3 regions of the Lutispora sp. QWL-02 genome follow, and region 2 is predicted to be linked to each of the others. Evidence: riboswitches for the same ligand, from Rfam matches in the RefSeq annotation. Region 2 holds a riboswitch; each other region holds the start of a gene.

Region 1 (3,277 bases), 880 kb from region 2:
ATTTCCATAATATCAGAAATATCACAATGCAATGCAGTGCAAACCTTGAGCAGCACATCGGTGGTGACATTCTGATTTTTACCCATCTTTGCCATTGATACAGTGCTTATCTTTGCTTCTTTTAGCAAATCTTTTTTCATCATATCTCTATCTATAAGCATTTTCCAAAGCTTTTTATACGAAAATTTCATGGTATTCACCTTTCTGTTTCCAACAGTTTTCTTATAGGTAATATTATATAACTGATTTTAATTTTTCACAACTCAAATTTGAATTTGCAAATTCGCAAATTTCGAATCTTGTTTTGTACACAAAGAAAAGCCATATCAAAACTGTTATAGAATTGATATGGCTTTTTCTCGTATTCAGTTTACCTTGACCCTCGGTTCACAAGTTGTCCTTATGACTACTCGTATTCTCTCAGAGGTTTTTGTTCTATATGCCTGCTTCTTTTTTCAATATATCGGCTTTATCGGTTTTCTCCCAGGACACTCCTAAATCTGTTCTGCCCATATGACCGTAGGCTGCCAGCTTTCTATATATGGGTTTTCTCAAATCCAAATCCCTTATTATTGCAGCAGGCCTTAAATCAAATACCCGGGAAACTATCTCAGATATTTTATCATCGGCAATCTTTCCGGTGCCGAAGGTTTCGATAAGGACTGATACAGGCTTCGCAACTCCTATTGCATAGGCAAGCTGCACCTCACATTTGGAAGCCAGGCCTGCAGCCACCACATTCTTTGCCACATATCTTGCTGCATAGGAAGCCGAACGGTCAACCTTGGTGGGATCTTTGCCGGAGAAAGCTCCGCCTCCGTGCCTTGCATATCCGCCATAAGTATCTACGATTATCTTTCTCCCTGTCAAGCCCGAATCTCCATGAGGTCCGCCTATTACAAACCTGCCGGTGGGGTTGATATAGTACTTGGTTTTATCATCAAGCATATTCTTGGGTATGATAGGCTTTATGACATGCTCTATCATATCCTTCTCTATGGTGGCCTGATCCACATCAGGGCTGTGTTGGGTGGAAACCACTATGGTATCAACCCTTACAGGCTTATCATCAATATATTCAACAGTGACCTGGGTTTTTCCGTCAGGCCTCAAATAATCCAAAACACCGTCTCTTCTTACTTGGGCCAGCTTTCTGGCCAGTTTATGGGCCAAGGATATAGGCATAGGCATCAGTTCGGGAGTTTCATCACAGGCATAACCGAACATCATTCCCTGATCTCCGGCTCCGATGGCAGCGACATCAGCTTCGCTCATTTCTCCTTTTTTGGCTTCCAGCGCCTTGTCAACCCCCATTGCAATATCTGTAGACTGTTCGTGAATCGAAGTGATCACGCCGCAGGTATCCGCGTCAAAGCCGAACTTTGCCCTCGTATATCCTATCTCCTCCACGGTCTCCCTCACGATTTTCTGGATATCCACATAACAATTAGTGGTTATTTCTCCCATTACATGTACAAGACCTGTAGTTGCGGTGACCTCGCAGGCAACCCTTCCCATCGGGTCGTGTTCCATTATAGCATCCAATACTGCATCTGATATTTGATCACAGACTTTATCCGGATGTCCTTCAGTTACAGATTCAGAAGTAAACAGCTTTCTTACCATTTTATCTCCTCCTTTTTTTCTCTAGGGTATTACTTTAAGGTCAGCCTCTAGCTTCTGGCTGCTAGCCTCTAGCATTAGGGTATTCCTTACGGGTTTAAGAGAACGGAAAACACGGATTAACACGGAATCTTTCCCAACACGAAAAGATCCTTCAGTCGTTCCTCTTTCAGTGTAAAAATCCGTGTTCTCCGTTTCCCCCTATCTGCCCATAATCGGCATTAAAAAAAGCTTCCCTGATGAGAAGCTCATTTTCATAACGAAAATATATCCTCATCTTTCAGGAACAATCCTGCAGGAATTGGCACCGCGCTCAATGCCGGTTGCCGGGTTTCATAGGGCCCTTCCCTCCACCTCTCTTGATAAGGTAACCTTTATTCAGTTTGCAAAAGTATATTAGCACATTTGTCCAAAAAAGTCAACAAAAAAGCCCTTTCGGGTTTTTGTCTTAAAATGGTGGGGAAAGGTGGATTCGAACCACCGAAGTCTGAGACAACAGATTTACAGTCTGCCCCCTTTGGCCGCTCGGGAATTTCCCCACGTGACAAAGTCTATAATACAACAGATGCATAGCTTTTGTCAACATTATTTTTGTTGAAATTTATTACAACTCCTTATACAGCCTTGATCCGTATGAGGTTACAAATTTATACAGCAGCATATCCGCTATGATATAAAAGCCGAAAATCATAATAAAAGCGTAAATATAGTCAAGCCTTAACCAGACAACCAAGCCGAAATTCAAAGCTCCGAAAGCTACACTGATCAACATATTCAGCAATCCGTTCATATTCTGCTTTACGGCTTTTTGCTCATTGTCCCAATTTAATTTGGGGAATTTCAGGTCTATCATGATTCCTGCATAGTTTATAAAGAAGATGCAGGGCAAGCTCATCAAAAGCGCCGCAAAAATCAAATATATGGGAAAGGAGAACACAAGCCAGAGCACTATGAAAGCCATTATCATTCCCAAAAGGCCCATGAGTATACCTGTTTGAGCCTTTGCATTTATCTGTGTCTTATAATCTACCGGCAGATATTTTGATACATATAGGCTCTTCCCTTCTCTGGATATAGCCGTTGATGAAATCATATTTGAAGCACCTATGAAGAGAGCCGCAGCGGCTGCCCCTGCAAAAATATAAGGCAATACGCCGGGATCTTCCAAATACCTGGCCAGCTCCCTTATATCCCCCAGGTCTTCGTTTCCGGCAAAGAAAGGTATCAGTATGAATACAGGCCAGAGGAAATTCATCAAAATACAGTTCATGAAGTACACGGGACTTCTGTAAAGCAGCTTTAACTCCTTTGCTCTGAAAGCCCTTAAAGCGCTGAGCTTCCTGTACAAGCTCATTTTGGCGGCGCCGCTTTTAGGTCTTCTGGCCGGAGCTGCCTCTGTCAGGCCTATGACACCTTTGAAATAAAACTTTTCGCCAATATAAAAGAACAGTCCTATAAATGCTGCTGCACCGGCAATAGCCAATGCCATGCTTCCAATGGAGCGCAGCAGCTCACGGTAATCGGTCAGGGCCATGGTCATAAATCTGTTGATTATAAAAATATCCTGGGATTTGGAAAGCAAAGAATTATTCCCCTGCTGAAGCAGTTTCATCATATCCTCAGGATTTCCAAGCCTTCCGGAAAATTTCTGTAT
Region 2 (3,277 bases):
TCAGTTATATCGCTCTTGTATTGCATATATTAAACCCCTTCAGTGTTTTTCAGTGTTATCTTCGTGTCTTTCAGTGGTTTCCGTCTCCTTGACTCCAGAGTCCTGCTCAATCCACGTGCCCCGTGCCCCGTACCCCGTGCCTCGCAGCCATAAAAAATGCTTCGCAATTTTTATATTTTGTAAATCTATTTCAGTAACTTATTATATATCCTGCTCCCAATGCCCTGTATTATCTGAACCACTAAGACCAATACTATGACAGTTCCTATCATGACATCTTTTTGGAATCCCTGATACCCGAATCGTATGGCTAAATTTCCAAGGCCCCCGCCCCCTATAGCACCTGCCATTGCCGAATATCCTATGAGATTTATTATTGTCAAGGTTATACCTGATGCTATGGAAGGCAATGCTTCCGGTATCATCACCCTGAAAACTATCTGCTTTACGTCGGCACCCATGGATTGGGCTGCTTCTATGATTCCGGGGCTTATCTCCTTTATCGCATTTTCAATGAGCCTGGCTACAAAGGGTATGGCTGCTATGGTCAAGGGCACTATGGCTGCAGTTGTGCCTATCCTTTTTCCCACGATGAGCTTTGTCAGCGGAAAGACCGCAATCATCAGTATTATGAAGGGGAAGGATCTTGCTATATTTATTACCCCGTTTAAAGCTTTATTCAAGCCCTTTCTTTCCCAAATATTGCCTTCCTCCGATATTGCTGTTATGATGCCCAGAGGCATTCCGAAAATAACCGAAAACAATGTGGATGCAAACACCATGTATAGAGTTTCATAAAGGGGCTTGGGCATTAAAAGCATTATTTTTTTTATTGTTTCAATCAGAACTTCCATTATATTTCAACTCCTCTACTATGACGCCTTCATCCTTTAGGTATCCTATTGCAGCCTCTATTTTTTCATCTGTTCCCCTGAGGCCTACAACCAAATTTCCATAGGTTCTTCCTTGTATGCTGTTCATCTGTCCCGCCAGGATGTTTGCCTCAATATCGAAATTCTTTATGATTTTATATATCAACGGCTCTTTTGCCTTGTGGTCTAAAAATGTAATCCTCACAACCTCAGTATTTTCAGGATCATCTATTATATTTCTGTCAATGTTTAAGGATACGTCCTTTATAAAGCTCTTTGTGATAGGATGAGACGGCTTTGAAAATACATCATAGGTATTCCCCTGCTCCACCATACTTCCATCTGAAATCACAGCTACTTTATTGCATACCTCCTTTATGACCTCCATCTGATGGGTTATCATCACAATTGTTATTCCCAGCGTCTCATTTATGCTCTTCAGCAGCTTGAGTATGGAAGATGTGGTATTTGGGTCCAAAGCAGAAGTAGCTTCATCGCAAAGAAGTATTTTAGGGTTGGTAGCCAAAGCTCTGGCTATTGCTACCCTTTGCTTTTGTCCCCCGCTGAGCTGGCTGGGATAAGAGAACTTTTTATCCTTTAGATCTACAATATCCAATAGCTCATCTACCCGTTTCTCCATTTCTCGTTTATCATATTTCATTATTTTTAACGGAAAGGCTATATTTTCTCTGCAATTCTTCCTGCTCAAAAGATTAAAATGCTGAAATATCATTCCTATATTTCTTCTCATATCCCTAAGCTCGCCGTCATTCAGCTTAACGATATCCTTATTCTCAATGAAAATGCTGCCTTTCGTAGGCTCTTCAAGCCTGTTTATGCATCTGATGAGGGTTGATTTTCCTGCTCCGCTTAAGCCTATTATGCCGAAAATATCACCCTTCTCAATCCTGAGATTAATGTTTTTCAGAGCTTCCGTATTTCCTTCCTTGCCTGTATATGTTTTATAAAGGCCTTTTATATCGATCATTTTAGTACCCCCTCCGGTGTTAGAAACAAATAAAAAATCCCTCAATGATAAAAGAGGGATCACACCTCTCTTATCTCTCAGCTTTACGCTGCTGGAATTGACACCGATGCATTCGAATGAGAATGCCGGTTGTCGGGCTTCATCGGGCCAGTCCCTCCACCTCTCTTGATAAGAGTATAATATTAAATTTTATACAATAAAAAAACTCTTCTGAAAAACAGAAGAGGATAATTCCTTTCTATCTTTCAGCTTGTGCTGCTGGAATTGACACCGATGCATTCGAATGAGAATGCCGGTTGTCGGGCTTCATCGGGCCAGTCCCTCCACCTCTCTTGATAGAATAAATATTCATTTACATAATAGTATAATACGCCCTCTTAACTATGTCAACTATTTTTTTATGCCAGCATCAAACGATCGCTGATGATATCTGACGATTCCTTTTGGCTGAATAAAGCTAAAAGCTTTTCTGCAGTGAGGGACTCTTTATCTTTATCTCTTATATCCAAAATAATTTTACCTCTGTGCATCATTATAAGCCTGTTTCCCATACCTATGGCCTGCTTGAGATTATGGGTGACCATAAGTGTGGTTATTTTGCATTCCTTCACTATTTTATCTGTAAGCCCTGCAATAATCTCAGAGGTTTTGGGATCCAAAGCGGCCATATGCTCATCCAGCAGCAAAAGGCAAGGATTTGATATGGCTGCCATCAGAAGGGCCATAGCCTGCCTTTGCCCCCCGGATAGGAGCCCTACCTTTACATCAAGCTTATCCTCCAATCCTAAGGATAATTTTGAGAGGGAATCTTTGATGTCCGCTATTCTATTTTTTTCAATACCCCATGAAAATCCGTACCTATTATTTTTATTCCATGCCATAGACATATTCTCCAGCACAGTCATAGAAGGCGAAGTTCCCATTTTAGGATCCTGAAACACTCTGCCTATCAGCCTGCTGATTTTATATTCAGGGGTTTTGGATATCTCTCTTTTATTGAGCAGGATCGAGCCTTCATCGCTTTGTATGCCTCCTGAGATGATGTTTAATAAAGTGGATTTTCCTGCTCCATTGCTGCCTATGATGGTTATAAAGTCTCCATCTTTGATTTCCAGGGATAGCCCTTGAAAAAGCTTATTTTCATTGACTGTATCCCTATTAAAGGTTTTATGCAGATTTTGTATCAGTAACAGCTTTTACACCCCCAGAAAGTAGATTTCTCCCAAACTTGACCTTCAAACCGCTGTTATAAACCGCCAGGGCAGCTATTACTATAACAGAGGTTATAAGCTTTAAATCCGTGGGAGGCAAGCCGGCCTTCAAGGCTATGGCTATACTGCCCTTGTAAAGCAGTGATCCGAAAAGAGCGCAGGCTGTCCCAAATATTATAGGGAAAGCTTTTAATAAGGTTTCTCCC
Region 3 (3,277 bases), 170 kb from region 2:
GGATTTCATTATTTCTCTGTAAAACCGTTCTTCATACATAAAGCCACCTGGTGGACATATCTATCGTAATGGCTCTCAAGGGGCAAGCCTTTATGCAGCTTTCACAGCCTGCGCAGCGGTCCTTATCAAAGGACAGGGTGCAATCCTTGCCTTCCATCCGGAGCGAATCGGAGCCGCATGCTGCGGTACAGGCTCCGCAATGTACGCATTTTTCTTTATTTATATATATCTTGTTCATTATATCCCTCCATCAACACTTTCCTTCAATGAATTAAGGGCTGAAACTTTTGGGAAAGCTTCTATGGGCTCCTGAAGTGTGAAGCCTTCCTCTGCCACCCATCTTTTGAGCTCCAGGGCAATCTTTCTCGCCTTATAAAGGCTGGAAAGGGGTGCGGTTTTTATTGTATTGCCGTCGAGGACCAATTCTCCGCTTCTCAATTCACCGTAGCTGCATTTGCCGAGGACGGGCTTGTTAAGACGGGACACGCTGTAGTCCACAATATTTGTATATATATCCTTGTTTTGCACCGACAGGTTATGGAGCAGATCCTTGTCGAGAACGGGTATAGGTATTCCTATGCCTACGAACAGGGAGGTGCCGTATTTTTCAAAAACCGCAGGCTTGATATATTCTGTGCTCATCTTCTTCAAATCACCTGTGACCGCAAGGGTGCAAGCTGGTGATAACGGTATGCCGTTTTCTCCCCTGGGTTTTTCGGTGACAAATTGTGTACCTTGCCAGGAGACATATCCTGCAGCGCCTGCCAGAAATATTTTTGTCCCTATGCCTATGGTCCTCAGGTAGGGATCATTCAATAAAGGGCTCAATTCCCCGGAAGTAGAGTAATTTATATTCTCCATATGGGGCTTCAGCACTCCCATATATGTGTGAAGGAGCCTGTCGGAAGTATTTATCGCTGCGGAATAGTTCTGATAGCAATTTCTGGGATTATAGAGGTAGGCTTCATTTATTAAATCCTTGGTAATATAGGTGTCTATCTCCTTCCTGGGATAGCAATCTGTCCCCGGGGAATAGGCCTTAAGATGCACAGGCTTACCATCTATCAGATCGCATATTACATGGGCTCCTCCGTATTCGATGCCCAGATCCTGTGAGGGCTCAGTGGCCCCTATATATGAATCTACTGCAGCAAGGCCGCCGTATGCATTGACATTGTTGAGCAAAATCTTAGTCATCCTTATTGGCGGGTCTGAATGGCCGAAGTTTATGAAGGCTCCGGAAGAACACATAGGGCCAAAGGTTCCGGTGGTCACCACATCAACATATTTGGCTGCATCTTGTATTCCTTTTTCTTCTGCTATGCTTATTACCTCTTCTGCCGTAACTACCACTGCCGTACCTTTCCTGATCTTCTCATTGATTTCTTCATAGCTTTTTTTAATGGACATATATGATTCTCCTCCTCTAATTTTTTTATCACTGAACTAACCCGCTCTAAGGCCCCCACCTCTATAGGCGGCGGGTGCCAAAAGCGGCTAAGTCCAGTATGGACTCGACTAACATTCAGTGGGGGTTGAATCCCCCTCTGAATGAAGTCTCGTTCAACAGAGACAAGGCGGAGCAAATTAAAAAGCTGCTCTCAGATAAGAAAGCAGCCGGCTGCAGGCTAATAAAGTACGATATACTTTATGCTATCCTTATCTCTCAGAATTTAAGCAAAATTCTGCAGGAATTGACACCGCTGCATTCGAATGAGAATGCCGGTTGTCGGGCTTCATTGGGCCAGTCCCTCCACCTCTCTGGATAAGATCTTATTCAATTATAAAGGTTTAAAAGAAATTTTATGCCAAATATGAGCATTTGTCAAGTAAAATTTTAAAAAGACCATCTTGCATTTTATATATATTAAAGTGTAATATATTCTAAACCGGAGGGATTTTTTTATGCATATAAACAGGAAAGAAGTTTTAAGATATTTGGGCCATAAGAATCAATATATGGATGAGAAGCTTGAAAAGCTTTTGACGGAATGCATTGCCGAGATGACCGAAGCTTTGAGGAAAAGCTTTGTTTATAATGTTTATGATATTGAAAGAGACGGGGATAAGATGGCTTTGAAGGATACAAACTTGATTTTTCAGAGCAAGGATTTGACCATGCATTTCCGGAATTCGGATAAATGTGCGCTGATGGCAGCCACATTAGGGCTTGAAGCGGATAGGAGGATCGCATACTATTCAAAAACAGACCTTACCAAGGGTATAGTGATGGATGCCTGCGCTTCTGCAGCCATTGAGGCTCTTTGTGATGAGGTACAGGAAGAAATAAGGATAGAGGCTCTAAAGGAAGGATACTGCTGTACTTCAAGATATAGCCCGGGCTATGGAGATCTGCCCATAACCCTTCAGAAGGGAATAATTGAGCTTCTGAAGGCATATCCGAGGATAGGGCTTACTGTTAATGAAAGCAGTATTATGCTGCCGCGAAAGTCGGTAACTGCATTTATAGGATGGCAGAGGCAGGAGAGCACCTCTGAGGGGAATAAATGCAGCAGGTGCAAGGACAGAAATTGTATATATAGAAAGTGTGGGGATATTAATGACTAAGGCTGTAAATTTTGACGGATTTCTCTTGTTTGACGGAGGGATGGGAACCATGCTCCAGGCTGCCGGAATGAAAGCCGGAGAATTGTCTGAGAGCTACAATATCCAAAGGCCGGAGGTCATAGAGCACATACATAGGGCCTATATAGATGCGGGAGCGGATGTGGTCACCACCAATACCTTCGGGGCCAACAGATACAAGCTGAAGGATATGGATTTTTCTTTGGATATGGTGATAAGAAGAGGCGTGGAGATAGCAAGGACTGCCGCAGGAGATAAGCTGGTGGCTCTGGATATCGGCCCTCTGGGCCAGCTTATGGAGCCCTATGGCAATCTGAGCTTTGAGGCTGCCTATGAAGCCTTCAGAGAGCAAATAACCGCCGGCACATCCGCCGAAGCTGACTTGATCCTTATCGAGACCATGTCCGATATATACGAAGCTAAAGCAGCTATACTGGCGGCCAAGGAAAATTCCAGCCTTCCGGTGATCTGCACCATGACCTTTCAGGCTGACGGAAGGACTCTGACGGGCACTGATCCTTTGACCATGGTAAATATATTGCAAAACCTGAATCTGGATGCCCTTGGCCTTAACTGCTCTTTAGGGCCTGAAGAAATGCTGCCTCTCATAGCTGAGGTGCTGAGGTATTCCAGATTGCCTGTGATAATCCAGCCCAATGCAGGCTTGCCGAAGATGGTAGGAAACAAAACC

What was found. Region 2 has a riboswitch for S-adenosylmethionine ahead of AC4HCY_RS01835 (methionine ABC transporter ATP-binding protein). Riboswitches for the same ligand answer to the same signal wherever they lie in the genome.
Region 1: it holds a riboswitch for S-adenosylmethionine, as region 2 does, so the genes downstream of both, metK (methionine adenosyltransferase) here and AC4HCY_RS01835 (methionine ABC transporter ATP-binding protein) in region 2, are expected to answer to the same signal.
Region 3: it holds a riboswitch for S-adenosylmethionine, as region 2 does, so the genes downstream of both, AC4HCY_RS01185 (homocysteine biosynthesis protein) here and AC4HCY_RS01835 (methionine ABC transporter ATP-binding protein) in region 2, are expected to answer to the same signal.

The regions. Positions count from the first base shown of each region.
Region 1 is NZ_CM177762.1:4,078,455-4,081,731, forward strand. Features, by position in the region: gene AC4HCY_RS19420 (helix-turn-helix domain-containing protein) at 1-191, opposite strand, end outside; gene metK (methionine adenosyltransferase) at 436-1,626, opposite strand; SAM riboswitch class I at 1,894-1,992, opposite strand; tRNA gene AC4HCY_RS19430 (tRNA-Tyr) at 2,078-2,162, opposite strand; gene AC4HCY_RS19435 (putative ABC transporter permease subunit) at 2,228-3,277, opposite strand, start outside.
Region 2 is NZ_CM177762.1:448,958-452,234, forward strand. Features, by position in the region: gene AC4HCY_RS01830 (methionine ABC transporter permease) at 186-854, opposite strand; gene AC4HCY_RS01835 (methionine ABC transporter ATP-binding protein) at 838-1,860, opposite strand; SAM riboswitch class I at 1,928-2,035, opposite strand; SAM riboswitch class I at 2,096-2,202, opposite strand; gene AC4HCY_RS01840 (ABC transporter ATP-binding protein) at 2,259-3,053, opposite strand; gene AC4HCY_RS01845 (ABC transporter permease) at 3,028-3,277, opposite strand, start outside.
Region 3 is NZ_CM177762.1:277,946-281,222, reverse strand. Features, by position in the region: gene AC4HCY_RS01195 (UPF0280 family protein) at 1-39, opposite strand, end outside; gene AC4HCY_RS01190 (DUF362 domain-containing protein) at 32-238, opposite strand; gene AC4HCY_RS01185 (homocysteine biosynthesis protein) at 238-1,410, opposite strand; SAM riboswitch class I at 1,657-1,772, opposite strand; gene AC4HCY_RS01180 (vitamin B12 dependent-methionine synthase activation domain-containing protein) at 1,906-2,568, shown strand; gene AC4HCY_RS01175 (homocysteine S-methyltransferase family protein) at 2,561-3,277, shown strand, end outside.